Regions from separate parts of the Sedimenticola sp. genome, predicted to be linked through region 3. Evidence: predicted binding sites of a transcription regulator. Region 3 holds the regulator's gene; each other region holds the start of a gene.
The links. The regulator FNR, encoded in region 3, switches genes on or off when oxygen is low (the NO sensors DNR and NnrR bind a similar motif). The targets are predictions, from matches to a motif close to TTGATNTANATCAA.

Region 1 (4,216 bases), on a different contig from region 3:
CACAACGTCGTTAAGGGTGTTCAATAACTACAGCGGTTTGGGGTGTATCCGGGTAATTCTGCTCTCATGTGCGACCCCTATATATAGTAGCTTTACTTTCCCTGTTTGGCATGAAAACACAATATGTTGTGTTTGGATGGGTGGAGATTATGGCGCTTGTTGACTTCTGTCAAGTCTGCTTATGCTGCATAAGAAAAGACTAATAAATTTTAAAAACAACAGGTTATAACTCCTCTATGGGTAAATAAATTAGATAAGTATCGGAAAAAAAAGGGAAATCAAAAAAACACAATATATTGTGCTTAAAGTGGACGCTGTTAACAACAACTAGTTATTTAGCGGATCTGTTGCGCGCCAGTGATAGGGTACAGGTTGGTTGCAAGAAGGGAAGGGATAGCCACCTGTGCCTCATGGTTGTTTGCCTGGCGCACAGGTGGCCGTTTTTGGCGCATATTCCCACTACCTACTTGTCTGTCCCTTCCGGTTTCGGTTTTACAGCCGGTTGCTGGGGGGCGGCAGGAAGATAGGGGGCCCCGTAGTAGGGGTAGTAGCCATAGGGGGCAAAACCATATCCATAAGGCGGGTAGCCGCCATAATAGGGATAGCCTCCGTAGTAAGGGTATCCACCCCAAGGTCCACCGGACCATGGGCCGCCCCAGTCGTCCCAGGGACCCCATCCCCAGAAGGCGTTAGCAGATAAAGGAGCCATAACCGCAGAGGTGGCTATGAGTGCAGCAGTAAGAAAGCGGCGTCTCTTATTCATATCATCCCTCCGATCTAGATTGTCTTTAACGAACTGTTGCAGGTTAAGGATAACGATTTAAGGTAAATTTGATTTTGATTGAGATCATTTAATTAGTAATAAATTATATATTAATATGTACCTAAGTAGTTTTTATCGGGATGGAAATCAAGGTGTCTGAACGGAGAACAACGCTGGTATTGGGGATCGGCAATACGCTACTGACGGATGAGGGGGTAGGCGTGCATGTCATCCGGCGACTACAGGAACAGTATCCAGACAGAGAGGATGCCGTTTTTATCGATGGTGGCACGCTCAGTTTTTCTCTTGCTGGCTTATTGGCGGAACATGATCAGCTAATTGTTGTGGATGCCGCCAGGACAGGTGGCACACCAGGTTCCATCGTCTGTTACGTGGAGTCTGAGATGGACCGTTACCTCACGGGCAATAGGCAAAGTGTCCACGAAGTGGGCCTCACCGACCTTTTGGATATTGCCCGTCTTTCTGATCATTACCCTGAAAAACGGGCATTGATCGGCATTGAGCCGGAAAGCCTTGATTGGGGTGAACAGCCATCCCTCGTGGTTGACGCAGCCCTGCCCGCGGCGGTGCAAACAGTGTTGGATTTGATCGATCAATGGACGCTTGGGCATCCCTGATTCTGTCGCCGTTCCGACCGGGTTTAATATGCCAAATTAACGTTGGCAGATGGCGGGTATATATTATTAAGTTATTGTTATTGAATGGATAAAAAAATATTCACGAAAGAAAAAGATAACATGATCTGGGTCATCAACCATTTCTCACAATAAGGATAGTCTTGTGTTAAAAGTAAATAAGCATATGAGCGTATTCGATCATAAAGCCGCTCAATCGGTAACAGGGACTGAAATGCCGGGGATGACACACAATACACTGCCACTGCTGAATGAAGTGCGTCACGCGCTCAAGCGGTTGGTACGTACCGGTGAACCTACCATCATTGACCTACGGGCTATTCCTTTCGGGCCAGGTGACGAAGCTCGCCTTCTTTCACTCCTGGGTGAAGGGGAGGTGGTAGCCGTGCTCGATGCTTTGGGCAAAACAACCGTCAAAGAGACCGGGTTCAGCGGCGTCTGGATTGTCGATCATTACAACACCGAAGAGGAGCGAATAGCCTTCCAGATTGAGGTGGTGGATATTCCGGATCTGCTACGTGCCCAGACGGATGACATGTACGAAAGCATGGGTAAATTAGAAGAGCTGTTGGATACCGAGATGGAGAAATCGACATAACTGTTTTGCCGAAAACGTAGAGAGATGGCAGCGGCCCTGCTGTTTGATCAGGACCGTGGTGAGAATAACAACAGTATTGACAGAGATCGTAATAGATTAGGGAGGTTACATGGCTGAACAAAGTACCCTGGGCGACAGCCTAAGGCGTCACGGGGTTACGCGGCGCGGTTTTCTGAAGTTCTGCACTGCAACGGCCTCACTGATGGCGCTGCCGCCAACCATGGTCCCGGCGATTGCCGAGGCGCTGGAAAAAGCCAAGCGTCCTTCGGTCATCTGGCTTTCATTTCAGGAGTGTACCGGCTGCACCGAATCTCTGACCCGCAGTCATTCGCCGTCGGTTGAGAGTCTGATCTTCGACCATATCTCCCTGGATTATCACCATACCCTGCAAGCCGCCGCCGGTGAGGCGGCCGAGGCAGCCCGTGAGGCGGCCATGCTTGAGAACAAGGGGAATTACATCCTGGTGGTGGATGGTTCGATCCCACTGGGCAACCCGGGGTACTCCACCATTGCCGGTGTTAGCAACCTGCAAATGCTGGAAGAGACGGCGAAGGATGCGGCGGCTATCGTGGCGGTAGGGACTTGTGCCGCGTTTGGCGGTCTGCCACAGGCTAACCCCAATCCTACCGGGGCGGTCTCCGTGTCCGATGTCATCAAGGATAAACCGATTATCAATGTTTCAGGTTGTCCGCCGATTCCCACTGTGATCACCGGCGTGCTGGCCCACTTCCTCACCTTTGGCACGATACCCGAACTGGATCAGTACAAACGCCCCAAAGTGTTTTACGGGCAGAGTATCCATGATCGCTGCTATCGACGGCCCTTCTATGACAAGGGTTTGTTTGCCGAGACCTTTGATGATAAAGGGGCTAAAGCTGGTTGGTGTCTCTATAAGCTTGGCTGCAAAGGTCCGATGACCTATAACGCCTGCGCCACCGCCAAATGGAATCAGGGAACCAGTTGGCCGGTGGAGTCGGGACACGGTTGCCTGGGCTGTTCTGAACCGCGGTTCTGGGATGCAGGCGGATTCTACAACGCACTCTCCGTGCCGATTAGCGACAATTCACAAACCGTCGCATTTGCGGCGGCCGCCGGTTTGGCGTTGGGCGCTGCCGCGGCTGGTCTCAACTACAAAACCAAGGATGAGGCAAAGAAGGCACATGGAACTGTCACTATTGATGATCTGGAGAAAACATCATGAATGAACCGATGGACTTTCTCATTTGGACCCGTGGTACGGCATTCAATATTGCCGTTACCATCTTTGTAATTGGTGTCATCTTACGTTTGTTTGAGATTATTTCACTGGGGCGTAAGCAGAATCTGGCCGAAGCCAAGGGTACCGAGTTCGGCCCGGGGATGAAGACCGTTCTCACTCGATCTATCCCCGATCTGGGCACGTTCAGAAGACAACCGCTTACCGTGGTCACTGGTTATATGTTTCACATCGGTCTGTTTGTCAGCCTGATACTGTTTGTCCCGCATATTCAACTGTTCCGCGCTACCTTCGGGTTCGCTTGGCCCGGCCTGCCGACACCGATAGTCGATGCGGCGGCCGTGTTGGCGATTATCGGTCTGTTGGCGGGACTTTGGCACCGCATCATGAATCCGGTGATGCGAAAGATTACCACCTGGGAAGATTGGTTGGTGTGGGGGCTGACTTTCCTGCCCATACTGACCGGCTATCTGGCTTATCACCGCATGGTGAATCCTTATGCCTTCGTTCTCGGTCTGCATATATTGAGTGTGGAAGCTTTGATGATTGCCTTCCCGTTCACCAAGTTGATGCACACGTTCACTGTCTTTCTTTCGCGCTGGTATAACGGCGCCATGAGCGGCCGCCGGGGGGTTGAGTCATGAGTGAAGCCACACTTGAACGGGGAATCAATGCCCTGAAAGAACAGATCGATGCACCGGTTGCCGCCTTTTTTTCCAGCTGTGTCAGCTGTGGTATGTGTGCCGAAGCCTGTCTTTTCTATACCGAAACGGGTGATCCAAAATACACACCCATTTACAAACTGGAGCCCTTACGCCGGGTCTGGGAGTCTGAATACACATTGGTGGGAAAGATAAAGAAGGTACTGGGTCTGCATAAGCCGGTAACCGATGAGATGCTGCAGGAGTGGCAAGAGTTGCTCTACGACAGTTGTACCATGTGTGCCCGTTGCTCCATGATCTGCCCGGTCGGTAACGATATCG
Region 2 (4,216 bases), on a different contig from region 3:
TGCAGTAGATGCCGCCATCCTTGACCGGTGTCGCCCCCTCAATCACCAACAGGTACTTGCCCTTGTTGGCTTTCATGGATGCCTGCTTGGCCGCTTCCACCTGATGTCCGGCCGCAGCGGCCAAGGTCTCATGGTAGTCCAATGAGATCAGATCAAGGATCAGCGTCTCAATGGTGGGGTGCTCGGAACGTAGCAGGGATTCGGTACACCCTGTGCATTCCTGACCATGAAGCCATATTACCGGCGGCCTCGCCTTTGGACTGGCAACCGCCTTGGCCATCGCCATCGCATCGCTGGTGGTCAGTCCCATGGTCGCAGCTACGCCGGTACAGAACTTCATAAAGTCCCGTCGCGATACGCCCAGTCTCTTCTCGAGTTGCTCGAAATTGCGCTCGTCGTTCATTAACCCCTACCTCAATTGTCGGTCCTGGAAGGTTAGTTATCTGGTATGTCTGTGCATCTGGCAGTCTCGGTGCCGCCATTCCAGGGGTAAGTACAATTTCCATGCCAAGGAAAAGGTAGAGTGGATTTTGATCAACGATTCATGGGCTTGGCAGGACATCTGACATATGTCAGATGCCAGTATCGGAAGGAGAAATTTCAGTAAAAACTATAAAGCGGTAACTTTGTTGTCATATTTAGAGCAAAAATCAGACATGACCATTTCCCACTCTTTTGCCCTGGAAATAGAGATACCATAATATTTCCTCAGCCACTCAGAGCACGAATGGCGTGCCACTGACGTGACAGCGATTCACGATCATCCGGATGGGCGATGGCTATCAGCGCCTCGGCCCGCTCATTCAGGGTCCGACCATACAGGTTGGCGACACCGTACTCGGTAACGATGTAGTGGACATGGGAACGGGTGGTGACCACGCCGCCACCCGGCTTGAGCGTTGGCACGATACGCGAGGCGCCATGGCGAGCCCGGCTTGGTAGGGCGATGATCGGTTTGCCACCTTCCGACAGCGAGGCGCCACGGATAAAGTCCATCTGCCCCCCAACACCCGAAATAATGCGGTGGCCGATCGAGTCGGCGCAGACTTGACCGGTCAAATCCACTTCGACGGCGGAATTGATGGCGGTAACGCGCGGATTCTTGGCAATCTCGTGAGGCGAATTCACCCAATCGATCCGCGCCTGGATGACCGACGGATTATCGTCAATAAAGTCATAGACCCGCCGGGAACCCATGATAAAGCCCGAAACCGTCTTACCGCGGTGGGTCTTTTTGCACGAATTATCTACCGCGCCGTTTTCGATCAGATCAAGCAGGCCATCCGACCACATCTCGGTATGCACCCCCAGATGGCGATGCCCCCGCAACGCCGCCAGCACCGCATCCGGAATGGCGCCGATCCCCATCTGCAGGGTGGCACCATCCTCAATCAGCGCCGCCGCATGCTCGCCGATTGCCCGCTCTACCTCCCCTAATCGGGGGCGCGGCACTTCCGGGATCGGGTCATCCACCTCGATGCAATGGTCGATTCGTGAGATATGGATAAAACCATCCCCATGCACCCGCGGCATTTGCGGATTGATTTGGGCGATCACAATTCGTGCCACATGGATTGCTTCCAGGGCCACATCGACACTGCAACCCAGGGTACAAAACCCCTGTCTATCCGGGGGGGAGAGATGCACCAGGGCCACATCAATCGGTCGTTCGCCGGAGCGGAACAGGGCCGGTATCTCAGAGAGGAAACAGGGTAGATAATCGACCCGACCGCCATCGAAATAGCCACGCATATTGCCACCCACGAACAGATTGGCGACCCGGAAACTCGCCGCAAAGTCCGGATCGGCATAGCGGGCCTCGCCAAAGGTGTGCAGATGCATCACCTCTACATCCCGAAGTCGGCCGGCATGGGAAACCAGCCCCTCGATCAAGCGCAACGGGGTCGAGGCGGCTCCCTGAACAAAGATCCGTTGCCCGGAATCCACGACTGACAACGCTTCATGCGCATCTTTATGTTGTTTCATATTGATTACCTGATTCCCAGTGTCGGATTTTAGGCGTAAAATTTGGCCGCGTGGCCGGTGGAGTGAGTCATTCTACTTCAGATTGGCGGTCGGTTAGATGAGCTAAGTCAGAACTGGAAAATGAGCAACAACCCTGAAAACGGCACACGCCGTGTCATCGCGGATAAAGAGTGCGTCTTTTACGACGGCTACTGGATCCGCTACTACCCCACCCCGGAAAACACCCTGGCGAATCGTAAAAAGCTGATTGACGATCTGACCCGGCGCGCCTTCCATCACACAGAAAGCGGCATCAACACCCCGGGTGAAAGGCTGGAAGAGGCGCGCGAAGCCTATGAGCAGGAGCATGACCCGGCACGTAAGCGGGTTAATGGAGCCATGCTGGCCGGCGCCCTGTTCAATCGTGCTTCCGACATCTTCAATGCCATCGTTGACCTGGAAGCCAAGGGCGTCAAGGTCAGCCCGGATAATGAGCTGATGGTCCGCTGCGGCGATTATTTCAAAGAGGCGCTGGAACTCGGCAAACTGGTCAAGCATTACAGCGGACACGAGGGTATCGACGAACTCTGGGGTGAGCCCTTCAAGGCGTTTTCCCAACCACTGGACCATCTGTTCGAATCACGCTATCGCAAGATCGCCCAATCGATGAAAGATATCGACCGCATCACCACACACATGGTGAACAGCTTCATCGATGACGGAGTCTTTGGCGCCGCCGTCCCCTACATCCGTAACTACTGCCGGGCCGCCAAACAACAGATCGAGCTGATCAAACAGGATAAGGCGCTGTTTACCGTCTGGCCCGAGTTTGTGGCCGCACGGGAGATGGTGGAACAGTTCTTTATCAACCTGCCGATACCTTCAACACCGGAAAAACAGCAACATATTGATCAAGGCGTGAAGCTGATCACCGCAGGAACCCAACTTATCACCTATCTTTCAGGGGCCAGGGTACCCATGCCCAAGAGCACCAGTGAGTTTCTGGAACAGTGCCAGTTTTTCGATATGAATTGGTCGGCCAAGCCATAAAGCCAATCGTTGTCCTGTTTCAAAACTTTTGATCAAGCTACCGGAGAGACCGGTCATAGACGATCTGACCCGTACAACGATAGGTAAATTCCAGATCCGCAAACTGCTCGGCAGGGGTGCGACAGCCTCGGTTTATCTAGCCCAGGACCCGTTCTCCGACAATGAAGTGGCGATCAAGATTGCCCATCAGAATATTTTTAACGAGCCGGTGAACGGCGCCCGCTTCAAGAAGATGTTCATCAACGAAGCCAGCCTGGCCGGCAAGCTGCGCCACCCCTATATCGTCACCGTATTCGATGCCGGCACCGAGCGGGACATGCACTATATCGTCATGGAATACGTCAACGGCTATACCCTGCGGCGTTATACCAAAGCGGAAAACCTGCTGCCGATCCATGACGTGGTGGAGATTATCTTCAAGTGCTGCAACGCCTTTGAATACGCCTTCGTCAATGGCTTGATTCACCGTGACATCAAGCCGGCCAATCTGCTCACCACCGGCGGAACCGAAATCAAGGTCACCGACTTCGGTACGGCCCTGTTGGCCGATTCCGATCTCACACAGGTGGTGGATGCGGTCGGCACACCCAGTTATATGTCGCCGGAACAGATCATGGGACACGAGCTGAGCCAGCAGGCGGACATCTACTCCCTGGGTGTGGTGATGTATCAATTGCTGAGCGGTAAGTTACCCTTCACCGCGGAAAACCAGTACGACCTGATCCAGAAGATCTCCCATAGCCCGCCGATCCCACTACGGGATGTGCGGCGCGACATACCCAAAGGAATCGTCCGCATCGTCGAGCGCTGCATCCGCAAAGAGGCGGCGGACCGCTATGACAGCTGGGCCGATCTGGCCTGTGATCTGGCAGCCGAGCATGAGCAACTGGAACACGCCTCCAATGTCGATGTTTCGGATACCCGTAAATTCAATATCCTGAAGACGCTGCCGTTCTTCCACGACTTTACCGACGTGGAGCTATGGGAAGTGTTGCGGATCAGCAAGTGGCGCCGCTTCCGTGAGGCCAAGACCCTGATCGATGAGGGCAAGATCGGCGGTTCCATCTTCATCCTCGCTTCCGGCGACGCCCGCATTATGAAGAACGACGCCTTCCTCGGGGTGATTGAGGCCGGCCAGTGCTTCGGTGAGATGGCCTATATCCACGGCATGAAAAAACCGCGCAGTGCCAGCGTGGTGAGT
Region 3 (4,216 bases):
AATTGGCAGGCAACGAACCATGGGTGATCGCTGATTTCTACAATCTCGACCAGTTTGCCATCCATAGAACGGCCAGCGATCTTCAACCCCGCTTTCTCCAGTACCTGCAGATATTGATTATTAAATTCATAACGGTGACGATGGCGCTCAATGATGGTATCGCTGGCATACAGCTTGCGGGTCAACCCATCTTCGTCCAACCGACACTCTTGCCCGCCCAACCGCATGGTGCCACCGAGATCGGATTCTTCACTGCGCACTTCCAGCTCACCATCCGCATTGAGCCATTCGGTGATCAGTGCAATAACCGGATAGGGTGTCTCACGATTGAATTCGGTGCTATGGGCATCGGTCATACCCGCCACATGGCGCGCATACTCAATCACCGCTACTTGCATACCCAGACAGATTCCCAGATAGGGTATCTTATGCTCGCGAGCATAACGCACTGTCTCGATCTTACCCTCGACACCCCGCTCACCAAAACCACCGGGAACCAGAATCGCATCGACCCCCTTAAGACAGTCGGTGCCACTTTTCTCCACCTGCTCGGAATCGATATATTTGATGTTGATCTTGGTGTGAGTATGGATGCCGGCGTGAATCAACGCTTCGGAAAGGGATTTATACGCCTCCGTCAAGTTCATGTACTTGCCGACCATAGCGACAGTCACGCTGCCATCTGTGTTTTCCAGGCCATCGATTACCGCCCGCCATTCGGACAGATCCGCAGCCGGTACGTTGAGCCCCAACTGGCGAACTACGATCTCATCCATCTTCTGCTCATGTAGGAGCAGTGGGATCCGGTAGATATTGTCTGCATCGACCCCGGTGATAACCGCCTCTTCGGGAACGTTGGTAAACAGGGCTATCTTTTTACGCTCGCCTTCCGGCAGTGCGCTCTCACAACGACACAGCAGCACGTCGGGCTGAATCCCGATAGAGCGCAACTCTTTAACCGAATGCTGGGTCGGCTTGGTCTTGATTTCGCCAGAGGTGGGGATATAGGGCACCAGTGTCAAATGCAAAAACAGCGCATTCTGCTTACCCATTTCCACGCCCATCTGTCGAATTGCCTCGAGAAACGGCAGGGACTCGATATCGCCCACCGTACCGCCAATCTCCACCAGGGCAATATCGGCATCGCCGGCCCCCAAGCGGATACTGTCTTTCATCTCATTGGTAATGTGGGGAATCACCTGGACAGTGCCGCCCAAATAGTCACCGCGCCGCTCCTTGCGGATGACGCTTTCATAAATCTGTCCAGTGGTAAAATTGTTATTGCGGCCCATGGTGGCGCGAATAAAACGCTCATAGTGCCCCAAATCAAGATCGGTTTCAGCGCCATCTTCGGTAACGAAGACTTCACCGTGCTGAAACGGGCTCATGGTCCCGGGATCCACGTTGATATACGGATCCAGCTTGATCATGGTGACTTTTAAGCCGCGCGCTTCCAGGAGTGCGGCCAGTGAGGCAGAGGCAATACCTTTGCCCAGCGAGGAAACAACACCGCCCGTGATAAATACGAATTTGGTCATAGACTCTATGTCTTGTGGTGGAGGAAAGAAATCATTCAGGACGGGGTTTAATAGTACGCGAAACAGGCTGTAGCCTCAATCAAAAGGCCGCTTATTTATCGCTCTCCATGAACCGTTTCACAGGCCAACCCTGGCACGTACGCACCAAAACGAGGCGCCTTACCTATCAAATTCTGTTTTCACCTCGGTCGGGCATGAAACCCACACCGGACATAAGGGGACAGGCAACCTGACAGGCAGAGGTAAAATCATTTAGTATCATCTCCATCGCACCTCTTTGCAGGACGCCTCCGGAAAAGATACTTGATCCAGAGCAAAGCAATCTGCAAAATATCCCTTCCTACGGAGAAGTCAGGTAGTCCAGTGAGCGAACACAAGGTCATCTCTTTCGACAATATCAAGGTTGCCTGCAGGAACTGTAGCCTTACCTCTCTTTGTCTCCCAATGGGGCTTACTCCGGAAGACGTGGATTTGCTGGACAATATCGTCAAGCGCAACCGTCCGCTTCACCGTGGTGATCATCTGTTCCGTCAGGGCGATAATTTCCAGTGTATCTATGTCGTCAAGACTGGCACCGTCAAGAGCTTTGACCCGGGCGAAGACGGCAGCGAGCAGGTTCTGGGCTTCCACCTACCTGGCGAGATGATCGGGCTGGACGCCATTGAGAGCGGCTTCCACCACTGCTCCGCCAAGATCCTGGAGACTACGGCTGTTTGCGAAATCCCCTTCGCCCGGCTGGAAGAGCTGAGCAGTACAATCCCCAGCCTGCAGCACCAGATGTACCGTCTGTTGAGTCGGGAGATCGGTCACGACGAGGATATGTTGACCCTGTTGGGCAAGCGCAATGCCGAGGAGCGGTTGGCCTCTTTCCTGTTGAGCCTGTCCGGCCGATTCCAGCGCCGCGGCTTTTCTCCGTCCGATTTCTATCTCAGTATGTCACGGCATGAGATCGGCAACTATCTGGGATTGGCGGTCGAGACCGTCAGCCGCCTGTTCACCCGTTTTCAGGACGATGGCTTGCTGAAGGTGGAGCGTAAGCATATACAACTGTTGGATATCGAGCGGATCAAACAGATCGTGCACGGCGACCAGAGTGGCGTGCGCGAACAGCAAGCCACCTGAGCGAATCCATCCCAGATTTAAGAATCGGCCGATTCAGGCGATTCCATACGCCGCCAGAGACAACTGCCGGCCCCTTTCTCGATCATATCCAGCCGTTGCTGATGTAACGCCAACTCTTCGACATTCGCCCTAACCACCTTCAAACGGGGCCGGGACGAATCCAGGCGTTGAATCCGCTCCCCCGCCGTATCCCCTTCACCGCGCCCAGCATCCAGTGACAACGCGCCCTGGCCGCCGGTCATCATCAGGTAGACGTCAGCCAGAATCTCCGCATCCAGTAACGCTCCGTGCAGTTCACGGTGGCTGTTATTGATGTCATACCGCTTACACAGTGCGTCCAGGCTGTTACGCTGCCCCGGATGCATCTTTTTGGCCATGACCAGGGTATCCACCACGCTACAGACGGCATCCAACGTTGGATGATCCCCCCCCAACAACCGCAGCTCATGATTCAGGAAACCGACGTCAAACGGCGCATTGTGGATGATCAACTCCGCCCCTTCGATGTAAGCCAGAAAATCATCCACCAGATCACCGAATCGCGGCTTATCCGCCAGGAATTCATTGGTGATGCCATGCACCTCGATCGCCGCTTGGTCGATCTCCCGATCCGGCTGCAGGTATTGATGGAAATTATTCCCGGTCAGCCGACGCTCGACCATCTCCACACAACCGATCTCGATAATCCGGTGCCCCTGGGAGGGCTCCAAGCCGGTGGTCTCCGTATCCAGTACAATCTGGCGCACGCTCATACACCCAACTCCTCTACACCCTTGTTTGCCAGACTATCGGCCAATTCATTTTCGGGGTGGCCATTGTGCCCCTTCACCCATGACCACTGCACATCGTGTTGTGCCACAAGCTGATCCAGGCGCTGCCAAAGATCGCTGTTCTTGACCGGCTTTTTCGCCGCGGTCTTCCAGCCATTGCGTTTCCAATTCTTGATCCATTCGGTAATACCATGCTGCACGTACTTCGAATCGGTCGTCACCCGTACAGGGACCGAACGGGTCAGTGCTTCCAGGGCGCTGATGACGGCCATCAGTTCCATCCGGTTATTGGTGGTATCCGGCACGCCTCCGTACAGATGCCGCTCTTTCCCTTTGTAGCGCATCACCGCACCCCAGCCACCGGGACCCGGATTGCCTTTGCAGGCCCCGTCGGTAAATATTTCTACCCTTTCAATCACTTAATCTCTACTCCTGGTATGCCGGATATTATTCGCAGAGGGTTCTGCCATGCCGCCCCGGATGCGCCGGGGGCGCAGCTTCCAGGCTGGCTTGATCGGCGTCAGCCGCGACACCCGCTTGACCGCCAATATCATATAGACACCCGACAGCGGCGACCAGAAGCGCTCACCTATCCGCTCCAGGAAACCCAGACGCTGCATCATCCGTTCCCGGCCGAGGGGCGGCCTGAACATCACCCCCTGCTCCGCCTTGATCTCAAATCCAAGCAGCGAAAGCCAGTCGTGAACCCGCCAGGACGAGATAAAGTGGCCGCACCAGGGAACCCGCTTGCTGCGCATTCGCAGAAAGCGCCAGATGCCCCACAGG
Region 4 (4,216 bases), on a different contig from region 3:
GCTACTCACGATAGACCTTGCTTTCGTCCAGCTTGACCATGGTTCCAAGCACCTGGAGGAAGGCGACAACCGCATCCTCTTCGGTTTTATCCTTCAACTGCTCTGGAGCTGCCGCGATATCCGCATCGGAATACGGGACACCGATTAGCTGCATACCGCGCATGTGGGACTGCATGGTCTCACCATTCAGTACCGCGTGCTGCAGCCAGGGATAGTTGGGCATTACCGACTCAGGTACCACGGAACGCGGTGCACGCAGATGCTTGCGATGCCAATCGTCGGAGTACTTGCCACCCAGTCTGGCGACATCCGGCCCGGTACGCTTGGAGCCCCACTGGAAGGGGTGGTCGTACATCGACTCGGAAGCCAGCGAGTAGTGGCCATAGCGCTCCTTCTCGTCACGGAAGGGACGGATCATCTGAGAGTGACAGGTGTAGCAACCCTCGCGGATGTAGACAGCACGCCCAGCCAGCTCCAGCGCGCTGTAGGGACGCATGCCTTCTCCCGGTTTATGGTCAGCCAGGGTCTGTCCAGCCTGACGTTGCCACACGATCTCGGGGTTCTTGTTGTGCTCCATAGTGCTGTCCAGATAGAACAGCGGCACGATCTCAACAATACCACCGACACTGAGCGCCAGGGCGAGAACAATCAGCATGCCCCAGACGTTTCTTTCCATTTTTTCTTGCATTGCCATTTTTCTAAACTCCCCTTATGCAGACGCTGCAGCGGTTGCGGAGCGTGCCTGCTGCACACTGCCCTGAGCGTTGGCCTGAAGTACGGTCATGATGATGTTGAACACCATGAGCGCGGCACCTGCCAGGAAGACTATGCCGCCGACGGCACGCATCGCATAGTAGGGATGCATGGCTTCGACAGACTCTGCGAAGGTGTATGCCAAGGTGCCGTACTCGTCATAGGCACGCCACATCAGGCCCTGCATGATGCCCGATACCCACATGGCAACGATGTAGATCACCGTACCGATGGTAGCAGTCCAGAAGTGGGCATTGATCAATTTTGTCGACCACATCTGCACATGGAAGACATTGGTCATCAGATGGTAGATGGCACCGATACCGACCATGGCAACCCAACCCAGTGCACCTGAATGCACGTGGCCAACCGTCCAGTCCGTATAGTGCGACAGTGCGTTGACGGTCTTGATCGACATGACCGGACCTTCAAAGGTGGACATGGCGTAGAAGGCCAGTGACATGATCAGGAAGCGCAGGACATAGTCGGTACGCAGTTTGTCCCAGGCGCCCGAGAGGGTCATCATGCCGTTCACCGCGCCACCCCAGGAGGGGATGATCATGGCCAGCGAGATGGCCGCACCCAGTGAACCGGTCCAGTCCGGCAGAGCGGTGTACTGCAGGTGATGCGCACCCAGCCACACATAACCGAACATCAGCGCCCAGAAGTGAATCACCGATAGACGGTAAGAGTAAACGGGACGGCCCGCCTGTTTGGGAACGAAGTAGTACATAATGCCGAGGAAGCCTGCCGTCAGGTAGAAACCAACCGCGTTATGTCCCCACCACCACTGGATCATGGCATCCTGCACACCCGAGAAGATCGAGTAGGATTTAAACATGCCCACTGGGATAGCCAGGCTGTTTACCACATGCAGGTAGGTAATCATCACCATCATGCCAAGGAAGAACCAGTTCGACACATAGATATGAGAACTCTTGCGATTGGCAATCGTCATGATGAAATTGATGGCAAAAGAGAGCCAGACTACCGCGATGGCTATATCGATCGGCCACTCCAGCTCGGCATACTCCTTACCCTGAGTAATGCCCAGCGGCAAAGTGATTACCGCTGAAACGATAATCAGGTTCCATCCTATAAAGGTGAACCAGGCCAACTTGTCGCTCCAGAGTCGGACAGCGCAGGTGCGTTGTACCGAATAGAAGGCTGTTGCCATCAGAACGCAGCCGCCAAACGCAAAAATGACGGCGTTGGTATGTAACGGACGCAGACGTCCGAAGGTGATATACGGCAGATCGAAATTAAGCACCGGCCAAGCCAACTCCGAGGCAATATATACCCCGACGAGAGCGCCTACCAACAAGTAGACTGCAGCCATGACGGTGAACCAGCGTACAACACCCAGGTCGTACTTCTGTTCAGCTACGGCGTCCATGAACCCCCCTTATTTACCAAGTTAAAAAAAAATTACCAGATACTGAAATTTAAACCTGACAATAAGTCAGGTTATTCGTAAAAATTGGGGCTATAAGACACTTAGTTGTGATATTTGTCAAGCTCCAATCTGCGGTTTATCAGCATTTCATCAAGGCTAAGTTACTGTTTAAAAAGATATTTATAGACCATATGCGGGAAATGACCTACATCAATGAAAAATCATATTAGTGATGGCTGATATATTTACGTATTGAATTCATTAAAACGGTTTTCCAAAATGGAAAGGCAGCCTAGTCCCCACACGCATTTGTTTGATTGAGAGATCCACCGCATACGCCATCACTTCGACGCCCGCTTCTACCGCCTCCACCAGAGTGTTCGCGTAATCCGGATCTATATCCCAGGCCGGTTCAACACGTTGGATTCCTGTATGAGCAACATTAAACAGCAGCACACCTCTATGACCGTCCCGCACCACCCCCATCAGTTCCCGCAGATGCTTTCTTCCCCTGTCGGTTACCGCATCGGGAAAGGTGCCGAGTCCTTTTTTCCCCAGTAAGGTGACATTTTTCACCTCAATATAGCAGTCAGGCAGACTGGGTTCCGTTAATAGTAGATCAATTCGGCTCCCTTCAATGCCATAAGGCCGCTCGCTCTGAATTATTCCGTATCCGCTCAGGGCTTCAATCCGGCCTTCGGCAATACCCTCCTTCACCAGGGCATTGGCCCGGCCGGTATTGATACAGGCCAGGTAACGCCCTTCGACCTCAACCAGCTCCCAACGATAGGGCAATTTACGTTTTGGAGAATTGACTTCCAGCAACCAGACGCGACTACCGGGGGTGGCACAGTTTTTCATCGAACCGGTATTGGGGCAGTGGGCAGTTACCACTTGGCCATCCGCTAGCTGCACATCGGCCAAAAAACGCTTGTATCGTTTGATCAGGCGCCCTTCCAACAGATCCGGAAAGTTCATAGGCTTGTGCCCCGGGGAGTGATGAGGAGGTTAGGCAGACGCTGGAGGACAAGGGGATGAAGCATCCACTTCCTTTTATCTATAACGCAACTTCAGAGGTTGAAGTCGCTCATGGGCCCGATGCATGGAGATACAATAACACCGGATGACCGGACACTCCGTGTCGGCCAACCGTTTTGGGCCTCTCCGTAGAGAGGCCCGAGTATAAACACCATTAGATTTACAGGGTTTCGGCGTGCTCGGCCAAGTATTCGGCCACACCTTCGGTAGAGCCCTTCATACCCGCTTCACCCTGCTTCCAGCCTGCCGGGCAAACTTCACCATGCTCTTCGGTAAACTGCAGTGCATCCACCATGCGCAACATTTCATCGATATTACGCCCTAGCGGCAGGTTATTCACCACCTGATGCTGCACCACGCCGTCACGGTCGATCAGGAAAGAGCCGCGCAAGGCGATACCGGGGCCGGTATTCAGGTCGTAAGCGTTGGTGATCTCCTTGGAGATATCCGCCACCAGCGGATACTGGACGTTGCCGATACCTCCGTTGTTGATGGCGGTATTTTTCCAGGCCAGATGGGAGAAATGGGAGTCGATGGAAACACCTATCACCTCCACATTGCGTTTTTTGAACTCTTCCAGGCGATGATCGAAGGCGATCAGCTCGGAAGGACAGACAAAGGTAAAGTCCAGCGGGTAGAAGAACAGTACCACATATTTTCCCTGGTAGCTGGACAGGGTCAGGTCGGCAAAAGAGTTATCCGGCATCACCGCCTGGGCGGTAAAATCGGGGGCGGGTTTGGCAACAAGTACACTCATCTTATTTTCTCCAAATTTCGATTAGCATTGAACAGACTACAAGCCCCCGGCCTGCCGGAGACCCAAATATGACAGACCGGGTTAGGCGACAGCCACTTCTACCGGATTGCTCTCCCACAATCCATGTTTGGTGCAATACGCCATGGCACTCAGCTTCAGCTTGCTGCCGTTAGGCACTACATTAAAGGTGACCTCCGCGTGGCCCTTTGCACCCTCACCGCCCAGGGTGCCGGGGGGAAAACTGGCCTCTGCCAGCAAAGTCTGGCCGTTAT

Region 1: ACQY5R_RS04110 (hydrogenase expression/formation C-terminal domain-containing protein) is a predicted target of FNR. The motif match lies at 1,522-1,535, and genes of this name have one in related genera.
Region 2: ACQY5R_RS08295 (acetyl-CoA hydrolase/transferase family protein) is a predicted target of FNR. The motif match lies at 2,084-2,097, and genes of this name have one in related genera.
Region 4: ccoN (cytochrome-c oxidase, cbb3-type subunit I) is a predicted target of FNR. The motif match lies at 2,350-2,363, and genes of this name have one in related genera.

The regions. Positions count from the first base shown of each region.
Region 1 is NZ_JBNKFS010000004.1:160,344-164,559, reverse strand. It holds gene ACQY5R_RS04120 (sulfur globule protein CV3) at 464-763, opposite strand; gene ACQY5R_RS04115 (HyaD/HybD family hydrogenase maturation endopeptidase) at 904-1,401, shown strand; gene ACQY5R_RS04110 (hydrogenase expression/formation C-terminal domain-containing protein) at 1,565-2,017, shown strand; gene ACQY5R_RS04105 (hydrogenase small subunit) at 2,127-3,218, shown strand; gene ACQY5R_RS04100 (hypothetical protein) at 3,215-3,877, shown strand; gene ACQY5R_RS04095 ((Fe-S)-binding protein) at 3,874-4,216, shown strand, end outside.
Region 2 is NZ_JBNKFS010000009.1:95,754-99,969, reverse strand. It holds gene ACQY5R_RS08300 (hydrogenase small subunit) at 1-403, opposite strand, end outside; gene ACQY5R_RS08295 (acetyl-CoA hydrolase/transferase family protein) at 709-1,986, opposite strand; gene ACQY5R_RS08290 (hypothetical protein) at 2,107-3,015, shown strand; gene ACQY5R_RS08285 (protein kinase domain-containing protein) at 3,044-4,216, shown strand, end outside.
Region 3 is NZ_JBNKFS010000001.1:75,291-79,506, forward strand. It holds gene ACQY5R_RS00405 (CTP synthase) at 1-1,538, opposite strand, end outside; gene fnr (fumarate/nitrate reduction transcriptional regulator Fnr) at 1,902-2,660, shown strand; gene dnaQ (DNA polymerase III subunit epsilon) at 2,678-3,406, opposite strand; gene rnhA (ribonuclease HI) at 3,409-3,846, opposite strand; gene ACQY5R_RS00425 (class I SAM-dependent methyltransferase) at 3,850-4,216, opposite strand, start outside.
Region 4 is NZ_JBNKFS010000012.1:16,019-20,234, reverse strand. It holds gene ACQY5R_RS09960 (cbb3-type cytochrome c oxidase subunit 3) at 1-9, opposite strand, end outside; gene ccoO (cytochrome-c oxidase, cbb3-type subunit II) at 2-694, opposite strand; gene ccoN (cytochrome-c oxidase, cbb3-type subunit I) at 710-2,149, opposite strand; gene sfsA (DNA/RNA nuclease SfsA) at 2,411-3,127, opposite strand; gene ACQY5R_RS09940 (peroxiredoxin) at 3,348-3,944, opposite strand; gene ACQY5R_RS09935 (class II SORL domain-containing protein) at 4,026-4,216, opposite strand, start outside.